2 regions of the Nicoliella lavandulae genome follow, and region 1 is predicted to be linked to the other one. Evidence: predicted binding sites of a transcription regulator. Region 1 holds the regulator's gene; the other holds the start of a gene.
What was found. Region 1 encodes LexA, which represses DNA repair genes until DNA is damaged. Its sites were predicted from a motif close to CNAACANNTGTTNG; they were not measured.
Positions count from the first base shown of each region.

Region 2: a site for LexA is predicted at 2,418-2,431, ahead of parE (DNA topoisomerase IV subunit B). Genes of this name have one in related genera too.

Region 1 covers NZ_JAWMWH010000001.1:1,341,505-1,349,887, forward strand. The annotation lists gene R4146_RS06110 (D-2-hydroxyacid dehydrogenase) at 1-333, opposite strand, end outside; gene R4146_RS06115 (GIY-YIG nuclease family protein) at 407-667, opposite strand; gene R4146_RS06120 (tRNA1(Val) (adenine(37)-N6)-methyltransferase) at 657-1,409, opposite strand; gene R4146_RS06125 (lysophospholipid acyltransferase family protein) at 1,500-2,126, shown strand; gene R4146_RS06130 (YneF family protein) at 2,161-2,376, opposite strand; gene R4146_RS06135 (DUF896 domain-containing protein) at 2,446-2,697, opposite strand; gene lexA (transcriptional repressor LexA) at 2,847-3,473, shown strand; gene R4146_RS06145 (nucleoside 2-deoxyribosyltransferase) at 3,470-3,910, opposite strand; gene R4146_RS06150 (hydroxymethylglutaryl-CoA synthase) at 3,920-5,089, opposite strand; gene R4146_RS06155 (family 20 glycosylhydrolase) at 5,109-6,128, opposite strand; tRNA gene R4146_RS06160 (tRNA-Ser) at 6,371-6,458, opposite strand; gene R4146_RS06165 (adenine phosphoribosyltransferase) at 6,522-7,040, opposite strand; gene recJ (single-stranded-DNA-specific exonuclease RecJ) at 7,065-8,383, opposite strand, start outside.
Region 2 covers NZ_JAWMWH010000001.1:1,234,229-1,242,611, reverse strand. The annotation lists gene hslU (ATP-dependent protease ATPase subunit HslU) at 1-679, shown strand, start outside; gene R4146_RS05665 (aldose 1-epimerase family protein) at 757-1,638, shown strand; gene plsY (glycerol-3-phosphate 1-O-acyltransferase PlsY) at 1,689-2,312, opposite strand; gene parE (DNA topoisomerase IV subunit B) at 2,510-4,468, shown strand; gene parC (DNA topoisomerase IV subunit A) at 4,491-6,938, shown strand; gene R4146_RS05645 (manganese-dependent inorganic pyrophosphatase) at 7,008-7,937, shown strand; gene msrB (peptide-methionine (R)-S-oxide reductase MsrB) at 8,113-8,383, shown strand, end outside.

The sequences.
Region 1 (8,383 bases):
AACTGTAAATTCAGCGATTGCTTGTGGAGAATATGCCGGTACGTTAGTAACCTTAATGTTATTTTGATTTGCAGCTGCAAAATCAACGTTATCCACCCCAACGTTTCGTAATGAAAGTACTTTTACGCCGAAGGAGCCGAGTTGATTTAAAATTTCTGCTGAATATGGAGCTTGTTGAAACGCAACCACTCCATCAAATCCATTTGCATTGCCAACAGTATCAGTAGTCAAAATATCGCTATCGATTTTAACATCGACATTTGGATTATTTGATTCCCATTCCTTTAAAAATGGTTTTTCATCATCACGAACTCCATAAACAATAATTTTCATAGCCTTAAGTTACCTCCTAAAATTTTTTCACAATTATAATTATAACATTCAGATCAGCATCCGACTATCAACTTTAATTTAGCTTATGCTTTTTTAAAAAGGCTACTTTAGCCCGCCGACTTTGATGTTTAAATGCATACTCAGCTCTAAGGGCATCCCCTTTGCTCGGAAATGATTGATGATAAATCATTTTAACTGGCAAGTGACTTCTCGTGTACTTAGCGCCACGACCAGTTTGATGCTGTTCAAGGCGACGTTTTAGATCAGTTGTAAAGCCACCATAAAACGAACCGTCCCCACACTCTAAGACATACATATAGTAATTAGTTGCCATATAAAACTCGGTGGATGGATTCTGTATATTCATCAGAATGATCTTGATAAACGGTAATGGCCGGCTTGATTTTTAACCCACCTGCTCGACCGTCCTTAATTCCTGAAACTAAAATCATGTTGGAATCACGATCTGAACGAGGATAAATAAATGTAATTTCCTTGGGGACTAGCCGGTTCGCCTGCATCTTATCTAGCAGTTCAATCAACCGATCTGGTCGATAAACAAAAAAGCACCGACCATTGGTTTTTAAAAGACCGCTCGTAATTGATAGAACCTGATTTAAGTTGGTCTTAATTTCATGACGCGCAATGGCTAAATATTGATTAGGATTTTTTTTGCTAGTATCTAAATCAGCAAAGTATGGTGGGTTACAAGCAACTACATCCACAGAGTCCTTTGGAATCTGAGCATATATATCGTTAATATCTGTATTATAAACGGTAATTTGATTCTGTAGATCATTCAACTGAACACTACGCTGCGCCATGTCTGCAAGCTTTGATTGCAACTCAACTTCATAGATCATCCCATTAGTCTTATGAGCACTAAACAATCCTACTGCTCCATTACCAGCACATAGATCCACTAATTTAGTTTTAGGACTTTTGGATACGGAAATAAAATCAGCCAATAAAACTGCATCTAATGAAAACGAAAACACGTTTGGGTTTTGAATAATTTTAATATCTTGACTATATAACTGATCAATTCTTTCATCATCTTTTAAAGCTACTTTCAAGTTTTTCAACCCCATTATAAAAATTTCTTGCAATCAAATATATTTCATAGAATAATAGCTAATGTATATTCATTTAGGAGGCAATATTACATGTACTCATTTTTAAGAATCATTGCTAAAATTATCTTTGCAGTGGTTAATGGCAACATTCACGTGAAAAATAAAGCCAAATTACCTGATGGAAATTATATTTTAGTTGGTCCCCATCGCGCATGGTTCGATATGATTGTCTTTGCCCTTGTGGCGAGTCCTAAAAAATTCACATTTTTAGCTAAAAAGGAACTATTTAACAATTTTATTTTAAGATATATCTTAAATAAAGTAAACGCAGTCCCCGTCGACCGTGATAATCCGGGACCATCTGTAATTAAAGATCCCGTCAAAATACTAAAGCAAACAGACCTTTCAATTGTTATCTTTCCAAGTGGCACTCGTCATTCAGAAGATTTAAAAGCTGGCGCTATTTTAATTGCTAAACTATCTGGAACGCCAATGGTTCCAGTGGTCTATCAAGGACCATTATCATTTAAAAAACTATTTACTCGCAAGCCAATTACGGTTTCATTTGGTGATCCAATCTATGTTGACCGTAAATTAAAAATCAATACTGAAACTGAACAAAAACTTGAACAAGAAATGCAAGCTAGTTTTGACCAATTAGATCGATCAATCAATCCAGACTTTAAATATGTTGACGTTTCAAAAAAAGCAAAATAAAATAGCAGCCAAATTAATTTGGTTGCTATTTTTATTAACTGCGATTTTTCATCGTGTTCATCATTTGTCTTAATTTCTTTTGAGACGGTTTTTGTCCCATTTGTTGCATCATTGCACTTAATTGATCTTCACTGATTGGTGGATTGCTCTTTAGATAAGATTCCATGTACTTGCGAGCAGCAAAGAAACCAATTGCAACCCCAGCAATCAATGCAATAATCACGATTAAAATCCAAAGTCCAGTACCCATAACTACACCTCCTAGTATCTAACATACTAATTTTACACAATTAGCATGTAATTTAAAAGAGATGAATCATTAATCGTCACGAAGACCCTTACCACGTTGGATATCACGAACCTTCTTAGGCGTAACTTCTTTACCATCTTTATTATAAACTTTCATCATTTCTACTTGTGATCTAAAGTTTTCCTTAAAACGCTTCAAGTATTGTTTCCGAAGCTTGCCTTGTTCTACTTTTTCTAATTCTGATAGTCCTTCTGCCTTTGCTTTGTGGGCTAATTCATTAATTCTAGGAATGATTTTCATTAGTTCTTTATCTTCAGCCATAATAATCCTCCTCGGTTATTTAATATTTATAATAAGATTACACTTTTTTGATATAATATTCAAACAAAAGCACCCGAACATTTGTTTTACACCCCTTCTGTTTTATGCTAATATAGCTTGTAATATACTATGTGAGGAGGTGGATTAAAATTTCAAAAGTTGAGTCAAGACAAATTGCGATTCTTAGATACATTTGGCATTCAATTAAAAAACAAGGTTATCCACCAACGGTACGTGAAATCTGTGAGGGCGTCAATCTATCATCAACTTCAACTGTCTACGGTCATATTAATCGGCTCGAAAAAAAAGGATTCTTAAAAAAGAATCCTTCAAAAACGAGAGCACTTGAAATTACTGAATTAGGGATGAAAGAATTAGATGTAAATGCTAGCGACAGTGAAATGCCATTACTTGGCGATGTAGCTGCTGGGGTCCCCATTTTAGCAATTGAAAATGCTACCGAGTATTTTCCAATTCCACCCCAATTTAAGCATTTATCAGATTCATTATTTATGCTGACCATTAAGGGAAATAGTATGGTCAATATTGGGATCTTGAATCAAGATCAAGTCATTGTTAAAAAACAAAGTACCGCTGAAAACGGTGAAATTGTGATTGCAATGAACGATGATAACGAAGTTACTTGCAAACGTTTCTTTAAAGAAAATGGGCACTATCGCCTACAGCCTGAAAATGATACCATGAATCCGATTATTTTAGACCATGTTTCAATCATCGGTAAGGTCATTAGTTTGTATCGCCCTAATATTGTTTAAATTAACGGTCCTTCATACGGGATCGTTTTTATTTTGTCAAAATCGTATTGGAGAACTTCATCAGCAGTTGTTAAATAGGCCACAATGCTATTGGAAATCATTAGGTTCACAGTACCTTCATTTTCATGAAGGGCTACTACTTGCTTACCCAATTTAGTTGCATACCCAATTTCAAATGCCGTTCCACTATCAACGTGTCCATCGACAAAGTCTAGAACTGCTACTACCATATCACTTGCTTCTAGTTCCTTAATATCTTTGTCGTAAGCCTTCTTACCCCAAGCTGATGTACCAATTTGTTCATCTGGAAAATTAGCGGTTCTAGGACTAAAGAAACTTTTAACGGTCGGGTTATTGGTTAATGCTTCTTCTAATCGTTCAATTCGCGCAATTTGATCTTCATCAAAAAATGGACCTGCTAAATAAATTTTTTTCATTTTAAATTCCTACTTTCGATTAATGTATTGGCGTTGATTATTTTTAACGCCGGTAAATATAAACTGAGCATTGTCATTAGCGGGCGTTAGCGTTAAATCACCCGCTTTAATTGCTGGCCATGCATTAAAAATGGCTTCATATTGATCAACTGAAACGACCCGACGATTATTAATCATTGTTTGCATTCGTTGCGCCCGTTGTTCATCATAAAAATCACTTTCGATTTGGCCAACAAAGAACTCACCCTGGGCACCAGAACCATAGCTGAATAATCCCACTGAATCGCCTGGCTTTAATTGTCGATCATTATCAATTAAGGATAATAAACTTAAATATAACGAACCAGTATATAGATTACCAACTAACTTATTGTATTGACTACCAAATCCAAACGCGGTTTTTAAATCATTTTGTTGCTGTTCATCTACTTCTGGTAAAACTGAACGTAATCCTTTAATTCCCATTTTGGGATACGGTAAATGAAAGATCATTGCACTCATATCATTTAATGTAATCCATGTTTTTTGTTTATATTGATTCCACGTTTCTTGAAAGAAATTAACGTAAACATCATTGGAATAATGGCCATCCACAATGGCTTCAGTCGTATAAAGTGGACGCCAAAAATCCATAATATCCTTCGAATAAAAGGTACTAATCCCATTAAACGATATTATCTTAGGATCAGCACTCACAATCATTGCAACGGCACCACCACCTTGGGTAACTTCACCCGGAGTGTTCAATCCGTATCTTGCTACATCCGCACCAATTACCAGGGCTTTTTTATCAGGATGCAATTGTACATAGTCACGTGCCATTTGAAGCCCTGCAGTTGCCCCATAGCAAGCTTGTTTTATTTCAAATGCCCGTGCATTTGGACTTAAATTTAATAGCTTTTGTAAGTAAATAGCGGCCGACTTAGAATTATCAACCCCTGTTTCAGTGCCAAAAACCACTAAGTCAATTTGCTCACGATTATCATCGTTAATAATATCAATTGCTGCATTCGCTGCCATCGTTACCACATCTTGGGTATTTGGAATTACTGATTGCATCTGTTGACCAATTCCAATCAGATATTTATTCGGATCTTCATTTCGTGCCAGCGCCAACTTATCCATTGGTAATGCCAAGTTAGGTGTGTAAAAACTGATATCGTCAATTCCGACTTTCAACATAACCCCTCATTTCATCTTAAATATATTTAACGGTATGCAAATGTTTAAAGAATTTATTTACATACACAATTGTTTTTTGGTAAACCTGTTTTGCATTATAAGCTTTAGGTGATTCACCCCAAATGGAAATAGAAGTTCCAATGTTGTTCTTACTAGTTGTCTTGTCCTTGTAACTATCCTCATTCCACATCGTTGGTTTCCATTTCTTTAAATCGTCTTCCCATTCTTGCATATTGTGTTTTCCATAGCTAGTAGGGTCTGCAATAATGTATGTAAAGTAATCATTACAGTTAATTGTTTTTAACCCTGCTTTATTAATTTCAGGAAGGGTCGCCCGATATTTAATATTTGCATTATAATCTTCCGTATCAGCAGTTTGACCACTTAAACTCCAAAAATTAATTAAAATATTTTTGTCATATTGATTTAAAACAGCCTTTCGGATACTATCATTCCAAATTGCCATCTTCAATCCCCGTTGGTTTAAGAACCGGTTCAATGCGTTATCAAATTTAACGATAGCTAAATCATCTTTGTGCGTATTGATCGCAATTTCATCACCACCGGTACTAATATAGTTTCCCTTTGGCACTAGCGAAGTATATTCACCAATAATTTGTTTAGCAATTTTTAAAGTGGCTGGTTTTTGATAATACATTTCATCATCAAAACTCATTAACGATTTAATTTCTTTTTTATACTTGGGCGTTTGTGCCAATAATTTAAGCATTGCCTTAGAATGTCCAGGAACATCAATTTCAGGCACCACTTCAACATGATGACGCATCCCATACCTTACGATATCTACTAACTGTTGCTTAGATAAGAATGCCTTGTGAGTATCCTTATTATAGTAAATATCACCTTTTTTATAGGCGTTTTGCAATGTTTGACCAATCGTTTCATTTTCGATGCCAAAACGTTGGTTATCAGTTAAGTGCAATTGAATATAATTGCCGTGTCCCCTTTGAATCGCCAAGATGTATTTCTTAATTAGTCTAGGTGAATTATACATTCGGGCACAGTCTAAATTCATCCCAATTCTTTTTTGATTCGACTGATTATGATACCCAAATCCAATTAGAAATACTATTAAAAGTCCTACGGCTGAAAAAAGGAATATCCATTTTTTACCCTTCATAAATCATAGCCTCAATTCTTTATCCGTAACTATCATTTTATAGCTATTCATAGATAATGACAATTAAATTAACACAAAATCAATTTAATCTAATAAAAAGGGCCCCAGAAATCAGCATTCTGAGGCCCTTTTTATTAAGGAGAGTACAGGAGTCGAACCTGCCCGCCGAGATTAATCGGTTCGTCGGATTTCGAGTCCGATGCATTACCGCTCTGCCAACTCTCCATAAGCACATAATGGCATTATATCAATTTGTCAAAAAATTGTAAATACCATTAATGCTATAAATTAGTATTTAAGCAGACTTAAAATATCATAACCCTTTATATTATCACGACCATGCAATTCTTCTAATTCAATTAAGAAGGCGGTCCCAACAACAATTCCACCAAGATCTTCTACTAATTCAATCGTAGCCCCGATGGTACCACCGGTAGCTAATAAATCGTCAGTAACTAGAACTCGTTGACCGGGTTTAATTGCCCCTTCATGAAGGTATAGGGATGATTTCCCATATTCTAAACCATAAGAAGCCTTCACCGTCTTGCCGGGCAATTTACCTTTTTTACGAGCTGGTGCGAATCCAATTCCTAAATCATAAGCAACTGGACAACCCACGATAAAACCACGAGCTTCTGGTCCAACAATCATGTCCACCTTTTTGTCGCGTGCATATTGAACGATTTCATCCGTTGCTTGCTTATATGCATCACCATCTTCAAGTAATGGTGAAATATCGCGAAATACAATTCCCTTTTCTGGGAAATCATTATAAGTGGCAATATAATCGTTTAAATCTAATGCCATGAAGTAATTCTTCCTTTCATTTTATCATCCAATTAGATCATTAAATAATTCAACTAAATCAGCAGAATTGGATAGTAATAGTTGTTGCTCGGACTGCAATTGTAATTGACGTTTATGATAAGCGTTCGAGGACATTAAATCCTGCTTTTTGGGGTTATCGACCATGGTCAAAATCCCTTCATTAATTGATACAAAATTAAGTTCTTGAAATACCTTAACCATAAAGATGATCAGATTACGATCAACGTTTAAGCGCTGCGCCAATTGATTTAAATTTTGATTGATTTGAACCTGAGGTTGGGAACTTAATAGCTTAAATAGCATCCCAAACTGGGTTCTGGTTGGTAATCCGCTAATATGAACAAAGTGCGGTTTAAATAAATATAAAACGACTTTGCAATTACTTAACAGCGGCGTGATTTGTTTTAAATCATCCATTGTATCCGGACAATCGACAATCGTAACTACGTTAGATAGCATTTCTGTCGACAAGTCATTATACCAAATTATATTACTTTTTTCACTAATATAAGGACGCAGCTTATCAAGTAACTTACGATGAAAAACAACATACGTCCCATCTTCTTGGAACATACTGGCATTTATAGAATCCGTTCTAAAGTCAACAATTTCAGTTCCGTCAGAACGAACATCCTTAACCATGAATTGTAAACTTTGGCGGTTGTTCCAAGAATTCATTTCAACACACCCAACTAATTGAATTGCATTCGGCATATTGTGAATCGTTTCAATATCATTGGCCATTCCAAATGCAACGGCATTTAAGCGCCGCTTAGTGCCTTTCATTATAAAACGGAGATGGGTTTTCTTACTCCCCATTGTCTGAGCATTAGTCACCATTTCTGGATGAACTTCAAAGTGTGGTTGCAAATTATCAGTTCCAAATGGGGCCATTTTGCTCAACCCTTCATATAATTGATTATCAATTTGATCAACACTAATTAAAGCATCAACAGATAACTTGGGTTTATTAGTAGTTTGCTTAGCTGGACGATGAAAATTAGCTTCTAGCATTTCTGCTACTTGCGGAACTTGGTCTTTCGCAACTGACAATCCAATTGCCATATCATGACCACCAAATTTTTCCATGTAATCACGAGCGGGTTCAATTGCTTTAAAAATGTTAAAGCCTTCAATACTTCTTCCAGAGCCCTTAGCCACTCCAGTTTCTGGATTTAAATCTAACACAATTGATGGCTTATGGTATTTATCGACAAGTCGACTGGCAACAATTCCAACGACCCCTTCATGCCAGTTAGTTCCCATGACAATTAACGTATTTTTGGCACGGTTTTTAGGGGTTTCAGCTTGTTCTGAGGCTT
Region 2 (8,383 bases), 110 kb from region 1:
TTCTGAAGCCCGGGATGTATTGATCAGAGAAGAGTCCGAAAAATTAGTTAATGATGCTGATATTTATCGTGAAGCCATTGACCGCGCTCAAAATACTGGAATCATTTTTATTGATGAAATTGATAAAATTGTTGGAGGTCAATCTAAGAACAAGGGGGAAGTATCTCGTGAAGGAGTTCAAAGAGATATTTTACCAATCGTTGAAGGATCCAACGTTAATACTAAGTATGGATTGGTTGATACTAGCCACATGTTATTCATTGCTTCCGGTGCATTCGCTGAAAGTAAGCCTAGTGATTTAATTGCTGAATTACAAGGGCGGTTCCCAATTCGAGTTGAACTAGATTCATTGACGAAAGAAGATTTTGTCAATATCTTGACTAAGCCTAATAATGCCTTGATTAAGCAATACATTGCGCTGATTGGAACTGATAACATTAAGGTGACCTTCACCATTGAATCAATCCAAAAAATCGCTGAAATTGCATTTAATGTTAACCGGGATGTTCAAAACATCGGAGCTAGAAGATTACACACAATTTTAGAAAAACTATTAGAAGACCTATTATTTGAAGGCCCAGACATGGAAATGGGTGATATTACCATTACCGAACACTATGTTGAAGAAAAGGTCGGCCACTTAGCCAAGGATCAAAATCTATCTCAATTCATCCTTTAATTAACCATTTTAGTGATTTAATCCGATTTTTTTGCTAGAATAGATTTATAATTCTAAGTATAGATGAGGATGATAGCATGGTATTCACTTTATCAAATGGTCAATTAACAATTCAGGTTAATTCGAAAGGTGCTGAATTAAGCAGTGTTAAGGGTGCCAATGGCATTGAATATCTTTGGCAAGCTGACAGTCGGTTTTGGGGGCGGCATGCACCCGTTTTATTTCCAATCGTTGGTCGCCTAAAAAATGACCAATATGAATATAATGGTCAAAAGTATTCATTAGGACAACATGGGTTTGCTCGTGATATGGAATTTAAGTTACATGAACAAACAGATGATTCTATTACCATGGCATTAACTGCTGATTCAGAAACTAAAACAATGTTTCCATTTGATTTTACATTGCTAGTTAAATATACCCTTGATCAACAGACCGTTAGGGTCAACTTAACAGTGATTAATAATGACCAACGTGAAATGTTCTTTTCTGTGGGCGCTCATCCCGCATTCAACATCCCTCTTTCATCAACACATGCCTTTGATGACTATCAAATCAGTGTTGATCCAGCTAAGCAGTTCGATCGAATCCCACTAGAGAACTCATTAAGTGCTGCCAAAGATGAAAAATTAATTGATTTTTCATCCCCAGTGCCCATCGAACGCGACCTCTTTAAGGACGATGCAGTGATCTTAGCTTTAAATGAACAACCAGTTAAAGTTACCTTTGAAGCTAAGCGCCATGAATTTGAGCATGGCGTTACACTAACGACGAACAATGCTAAGTACGTTGGATTGTGGTCACAGTATGATAAGGATGCTCCATTCGTGTGTATCGAACCATGGTGGGGGATTGCTGATGATGTAAATGCTGATGGCCAATTGCAGCACAAAAAGGCCATTGATAAGCTAGCTGCGGGTGAGCATTACAATGCTCAATACGACATCACCGTTTATTAACTAGTAAAAAAGACGCTCACCAATTTGGTAAGCGTCTTTAATTATTTTGACTATTGATTTTGTTGATGCTTATATTTAATCCCAAAGTGGACTAAGTTCTCATTGCCCTGCATAATCCGAGCGACATTTTGCCGGTGTCGGTATGCCACGAAGATGGTTAGAATAATTGCGATGGTCGCCAGTAGATAATCATGGATAACTAGTGCTACGATCGTCACGAAAACGAACGTACACAAACTAGCTAAACTAACCATACTGCTTAAGTACAATACTAAGATCAATACTAATGTCGCTAAGATGAACAAAATTGGATTATAGGTCAAAAGCATCCCGGCACTAGTGGCTACCGCCTTACCACCCTTAAAGCGGTCAAAGATGGAAAAGGTATGTCCAATGATTGCGAACAAGCCAAAAATTAATTCGGTCAAATGAATATTGCCAAAATTAATATTGAATAACAACGGCAATGCTGCAGCCAGTGATCCCTTAGCAATGTCCATGAACAAAACGATCGAGCCTGCAATGGGACCTAGGACCCGAAATGTATTCGTAGTTCCAATGTTACCAGAACCATGCTTTCTAACGTCAACATTGAAAAAAGATTTACCGATCCAAATTCCGCTCGGAATGGAACCTAGTAAGTATGCTATTATTAATAGGACTGTAATTTTCAAAAAGAAACCCCCAGTAAATGGTAAAATCGATTACTAGCGACTAATCAAATCCTGCTAGTATTTTAAATTTGTTTTAATTACTCAATTATTATACCACATCCCATCAGAACGTTTGTTCGAATAAAAATTTGCAAAGTTAAATAAATAAGTTATGATTATATAGATTGTAGATTGTAAGATAAAGGAGTTTTCTCATAATGGCTAAATCAAAACAAGAATATGATGATTCCTCCATTCAAGTATTGGAGGGGCTAGAAGCCGTTCGTAAACGACCAGGGATGTACATTGGATCCACTAATGGGACCGGATTACATCACTTGGTATATGAAATCGTTGATAATGCCGTTGATGAGGCATTAGCCGGCTATGGTGACGAAATTAATGTGACGATCCATCCCGATAATAGTTTGACTGTTGTTGACCATGGACGGGGGATGCCAGTGGGAATGCATTCATCTGGTAAACCAACGCCCGAAGTTATCCTAACGGTATTACATGCCGGGGGTAAGTTTTCTGAAAACGGGGGGTACAAAACCTCCGGTGGACTACACGGAGTGGGGTCGAGTGTGGTAAATGCGCTATCGACTAACTTAGAAGTTACCATTGTTCGTGACGGGCATAAGTATACTGAGACGTTCAAGAACGGTGGCCATCCAGTAGGGACCCTAAAAGACCTTGGCAAGACCAAGGAACACAGTGGGACTACGGTGACCTTCAAACCAGATCCAGCCATTTTTACCACCACCGTATTTAACTACGACACGTTAAAAGAACGGTTACGCGAGTCGGCATTCCTGCTTAAGGGAATCAAAATCACCTTAACGGATGAACGGAAGACTCCCGCTAAACATGATGAGTTTCATTTTGAACAAGGAATTGCGGAATTCGTTGACTATTTAAATGAGGGTAAACACACCATTGGACCAGTTATGAACTTCTCCGGACAAAAGGATGGGATTGAAGTTGATGTTGCTGCTCAATATAATGACGGTTATACAGAAAATACGTTGTCCTTTGTTAACAACGTGCGGACCAAGGATGGGGGGACCCATGAATCTGGTTTTAGAAGTGCTTGGACTAAGGCATTCAATGAATATGCTAAAAAGGTCGGCTTAATTAAGGGCAAGGATAAGAACTTGGACGGTAGTGACGTGCGTGAAGGGCTCTCAGCCGTCATTTCACTGAAGATCCCAGAAGAACTCCTTCAATTCGAAGGTCAAACTAAGGGTAAGTTAGGAACACCTGAGGCCCGTTCGATCGTAGATAGTATCGTGAGCGAACACTTAGGCTACTTCCTCATGGAAAATGGTGAGTTCGCCCAACAACTAGTCCAAAAAGCCTTACGGGCCCAACAAGCGCGTGATGCAGCCCGGAAAGCCCGGGATGAAAGTCGTGGTAGTAATAAGAAACGTAAAAAAGAACGGCTATTGTCTGGCAAACTAACGCCTGCCCAATCAAAAGATGCTTCTAAGAATGAATTGTTCTTAGTCGAAGGGGATTCTGCCGGTGGTTCTGCTAAACAGGGCCGGGATCGTAAGCATCAAGCCATCTTACCGTTACGTGGTAAGGTCTTAAATACCGAACGGGCCAAGTTACCAGACATTATGAAAAATGAGGAAATCAGCACCATGATCTATACCGTGGGCGCTGGCGTAGGCTCTGATTTCAACATCCAAGATGCTAATTATGACAAGATCATCATCATGACCGATGCCGATGATGATGGGGCCCATATTCAAATTTTGTTATTAACCTTCTTTTACAAGTACATGCGCCCAATGATCGAAGCTGGCCGGGTCTACATTGCCTTACCACCACTTTACAAGGTGCAAAAGAAAGTGGGTAAAAAAGACAAGATCGCCTATGCCTGGACCAATGATGAAATGGAAAAGGTAACCAAGCAATTCAAAAAGCCTTATAGCTTACAACGGTTCAAAGGACTTGGTGAAATGAACGCCGATCAACTATGGGAAACGACCATGGATCCTAGTTCGCGAACGTTGATTCAAGTGCACATTGATGATGCCAAACTAGCAGAACGGCGCGTGACAACGCTAATGGGTGATAAGGTAGCTCCTAGACGGGACTGGATCGAAAATAACGTTCAATTCAACCTAGAAGAAGATGGGAGTATCTTAGATAACACTGCTAAATAATAATCCAAGGAGGCCAACTTAATTGAAAGATGGACAAACGATCGAACGTTTAACGCTTGAAGACATTATGAGTGAACGGTTCAGCCGCTACTCAAAATCAATCATTCAAGAACGGGCGTTACCAGACGTTCGTGATGGGTTAAAACCAGTTCAACGCCGGATCCTTTATGCAATGAACAAAGATGGAAACACCTACAATAAAGGATTCCGAAAGGCTGCTAAGTCAGTCGGAAATGTCATGGGGAATTTTCATCCTCACGGTGATAGCTCGATCTATGAAGCCCTAGTCCGGATGAGTCAGGGCTGGAAGCTAAAAGAACCATTGATTGAAATGCACGGGAATAATGGGTCAATGGATGGTGATCCACCTGCTGCAATGCGGTATACCGAAGCGCGGCTCAGTAAAATCGCTGGTGAAATGCTCAGCGATATTGATAAAGATACCGTAGAGTGGGTATTGAACTTTGATGATACTGAGTACGAACCAGTAGTCCTGCCTGCCCGCTTCCCGAACCTATTAGTGAATGGGGCCACTGGAATTTCAGCTGGATATGCCACTGAAATTCCACCGCACAACTTAGGTGAAGTTATTGATGCTGTGATCGAACTACAAAAACACCCTGATGCATCCCTAGACGATTTAATGAAATATGTTAAGGGCCCTGATTTCCCCACTGGTGGAATCATTCAAGGAATCGATGAAATCAAGAAGGCCTATGAAACGGGCAAAGGTCGAATCGCAGTCCGTTCTAAAACTGAATTAGAAACATTACGGGGCAATAAAAAGTTAATTCGGGTGACTGAAATTCCATATGAAGTGAACAAGCTTCAGTTAGTAAAGCAAATCGATGAAATTCGAATTGCCAAGAAAATCGAAGGAATTGCTGAAGTCCGCGATGAAAGTGATCGTAACGGGCTATCGATCGCAATTGAATTAAAACGCGACGTTGATGCTAAGGGGATCTTGAACTATCTCTTCAAGAACACCGACTTACAGATTTCATATAACTTCAACATGGTCGCCATTGATGATATGCGTCCCGAACGCCTATCTTTAAAACATGCGTTAAAATCATATCTGGATTTCCAACGATTAGTCGTTAAAAAACGGACCCAATTTGATTTAGACAAGGCCTTGGATAGACAAGAGATTGTACAAGGATTGATCAAAGCGTTGTCCATTTTAGATGATGTCATTAAGGCGATTCGGGCTAGTAACAATAAGTCCGCTGCTCGTGATAATTTAATTGAGCAATTCGATTTCTCAAGGGCACAAGCGGAATCAATCGTGAACTTACAACTTTATCGCCTAACTAATACGGACGTTACACAACTAAATACGGAAGCTGAAGAATTAGCTAAGCGTATTGATAACTACAAGACGATTTTAGGGGATGCTAAGCAACTCGACCTAGTGCTTAGAAACGAACTCAGATCCATTAAGAAACAATACGCTACTCCTCGGCAAAGTGTCATTCAAGCTGAAATTGAAAACCTTAAGATCAGTACTAAGGTCACGGTGCCAGACGAAGATGTAGTTGTTTTAGTTAGTGATGATGGGTACCTCAAACGCAGTAGCATCCGTTCTTACCGGGCTTCTGAAGCCAATGAGAACGGTTTAAAAGCCGATGATCATCCCATCTTCATGCGTAAGTTGAACACTAGAGATCACTTAATGATGTTCACTAATTTAGGGCATTTGATTTACCGGCCCGTGTTCAAAATTACGGATACGCGGTGGAAGGATACCGGCGAACACATTTCACAAACCATTGGGTTAGCCAATGATGAAAAGATCATCAAGACCTTTGCGTTCAAAAACCTAAAGGCTACTGGTAGTTACTTGATCGCCACTAGTGATGGATATGTGAAGTTAACTGAATTTGCAAAGCTCTTACCAGGCCGGACTTATAAGAGTCATGCTAGTGTCTATGAAAAGCTGAAGCATCCAGGCGCATCCGTATTGAACGTTGAATATATTGATCCAAGTATGAACGTAGATAACTTAGAAGTAGTTGTTGCGAGTCAACAAGGCTTGGCTACTCGATATGCGTTGTCAGAAGTCTCATTTAGTGGAGCAAAGAGTACTGGGGTTCGCTCTATTGATTTAAAGGACGATGACCAAGTTGCTAATTGTACGTTAGCAACAGCTGATGATATCATGGCAATCGTTACGCAACGCGGTGGCTATAAAAACCTCCCTGTTAATGAGATTCCACTAGCTGGCCGGGGCCGGCGGGGCGTAATTATCTTAAAGGCACTAAAGGCCAATCCGCACACCATCACTAGTTTTGTAACCGTTAGTGAAACTGATTTAAATGCACCATTGCATATCTATACTGATCATCGGCGGGTCCACGATGTAGTCCCAGCTGATCATCCGATGAGTGAACGATACTCGAATGGGTCGTTTATCATCGATGTTAAATCAGAGGGACAACCGCTTTCTATTCAAAAAGCTTTAAATTAAAATACAAAAAGTGATAAAATAAGATAGAAGCATCATTATAAATTATCTAATAGAATTGGAGCAATCATAATGAGTAAAGAATTAATTTTCGGACACCAAAATCCAGATACAGATGCAATCAATGCTGCAAAAGCATATGCATATTTACAAACTAAATTAGGTTACGATGTTGAAGCCGTTGCATTAGGCGAACCAAATGATGAAACTAAGTTCGTATTAGACTACTTTGACGAACCAGCCCCACGGGTAATTACTGCTGCTAAGCCAGAAGTAGACTCCGTGATGTTAGTTGACCATAATGAAGCCCAACAAAGTGTCAGTGACATTAAGGACCTTACGATCACCCACGTTGTTGACCACCATAAAGTTGGTAACTTTGAAACTGAAAAGCCACTTTTCATGTTAGAAGAACCCCTAGGTTGTACTAGTACGATCATTTACAAGTTATTCTTATCAGAAAACGTGGAAATTCCTGCTAAGGTGGCGGGCTTAATGTTATCTGCGATTATTTCAGATACATTATTACTTCAATCACCAACCACTACTGATACTGACCGTAAGGCAGTTGAAGCATTAGCTAAGATTGCTGATGTTGACTACAAGGATTACGGTATCAAGATGCTTAAGGCTGGTACTAATGTTGATGCTAGTTCTGCTGACGAATTAGTTGACCAAGACGCTAAGTCATTCACAATGGGTGGCAAGAACGTTCGTATCGACCAAATCAATGTAGTTGACCTTCAAGATATTTTGAAGCGGACTGATGAAATCAAAGCCGCAATGCAAAAGGCATCCGATGCTAATGGATTCGACCTTTACTTAGTATTGGTTACTAACGTATTGGACAGTAACTCTGCATTGATCGTTACTGGTGAACCTAAGACTGCCGTTGAAAAAGCATTTAATGGTAGTTTGAACGATGAAGGCGTTATGAACCTACCTGATGTAGTATCACGTAAGAAACAAGTGGTGCCTCCATTAACTGAAGCATTTGAATAATTAAAACCATTTTCATTATTAACCAGTCTTAAGCGGTTCGATTCAGCTTAGGGCTGGTTAATTTGTACCCTAAGAATAATTAAGATCACTGAAGCATATTGTTTGCAATTAGTGCCAATTTATTTAAACTTATAATATGTAGTGTAAGATATAATTATTCGGGGGGATTTAAAAAATGCCAAATTATGATAAAAGTAAGTTAACTAGCGAACAATATAATGTAACACAAAATGCCGGAACCGAAGCCCCATTTACCGGTAAATATGATAATTTCTTTGAAGACGGCTTATATGTTGACGTTGTTAGTGGTCAACCACTATTCACATCTAGAGATAAGTATGATTCTGGATGTGGGTGGCCTGCATTTACTAAACCCGTTGATGACCAAAATATTAAGTCGAACCTAGATACGTCATATGGGATGGTTAGAAATGAAGTGCGGAGCA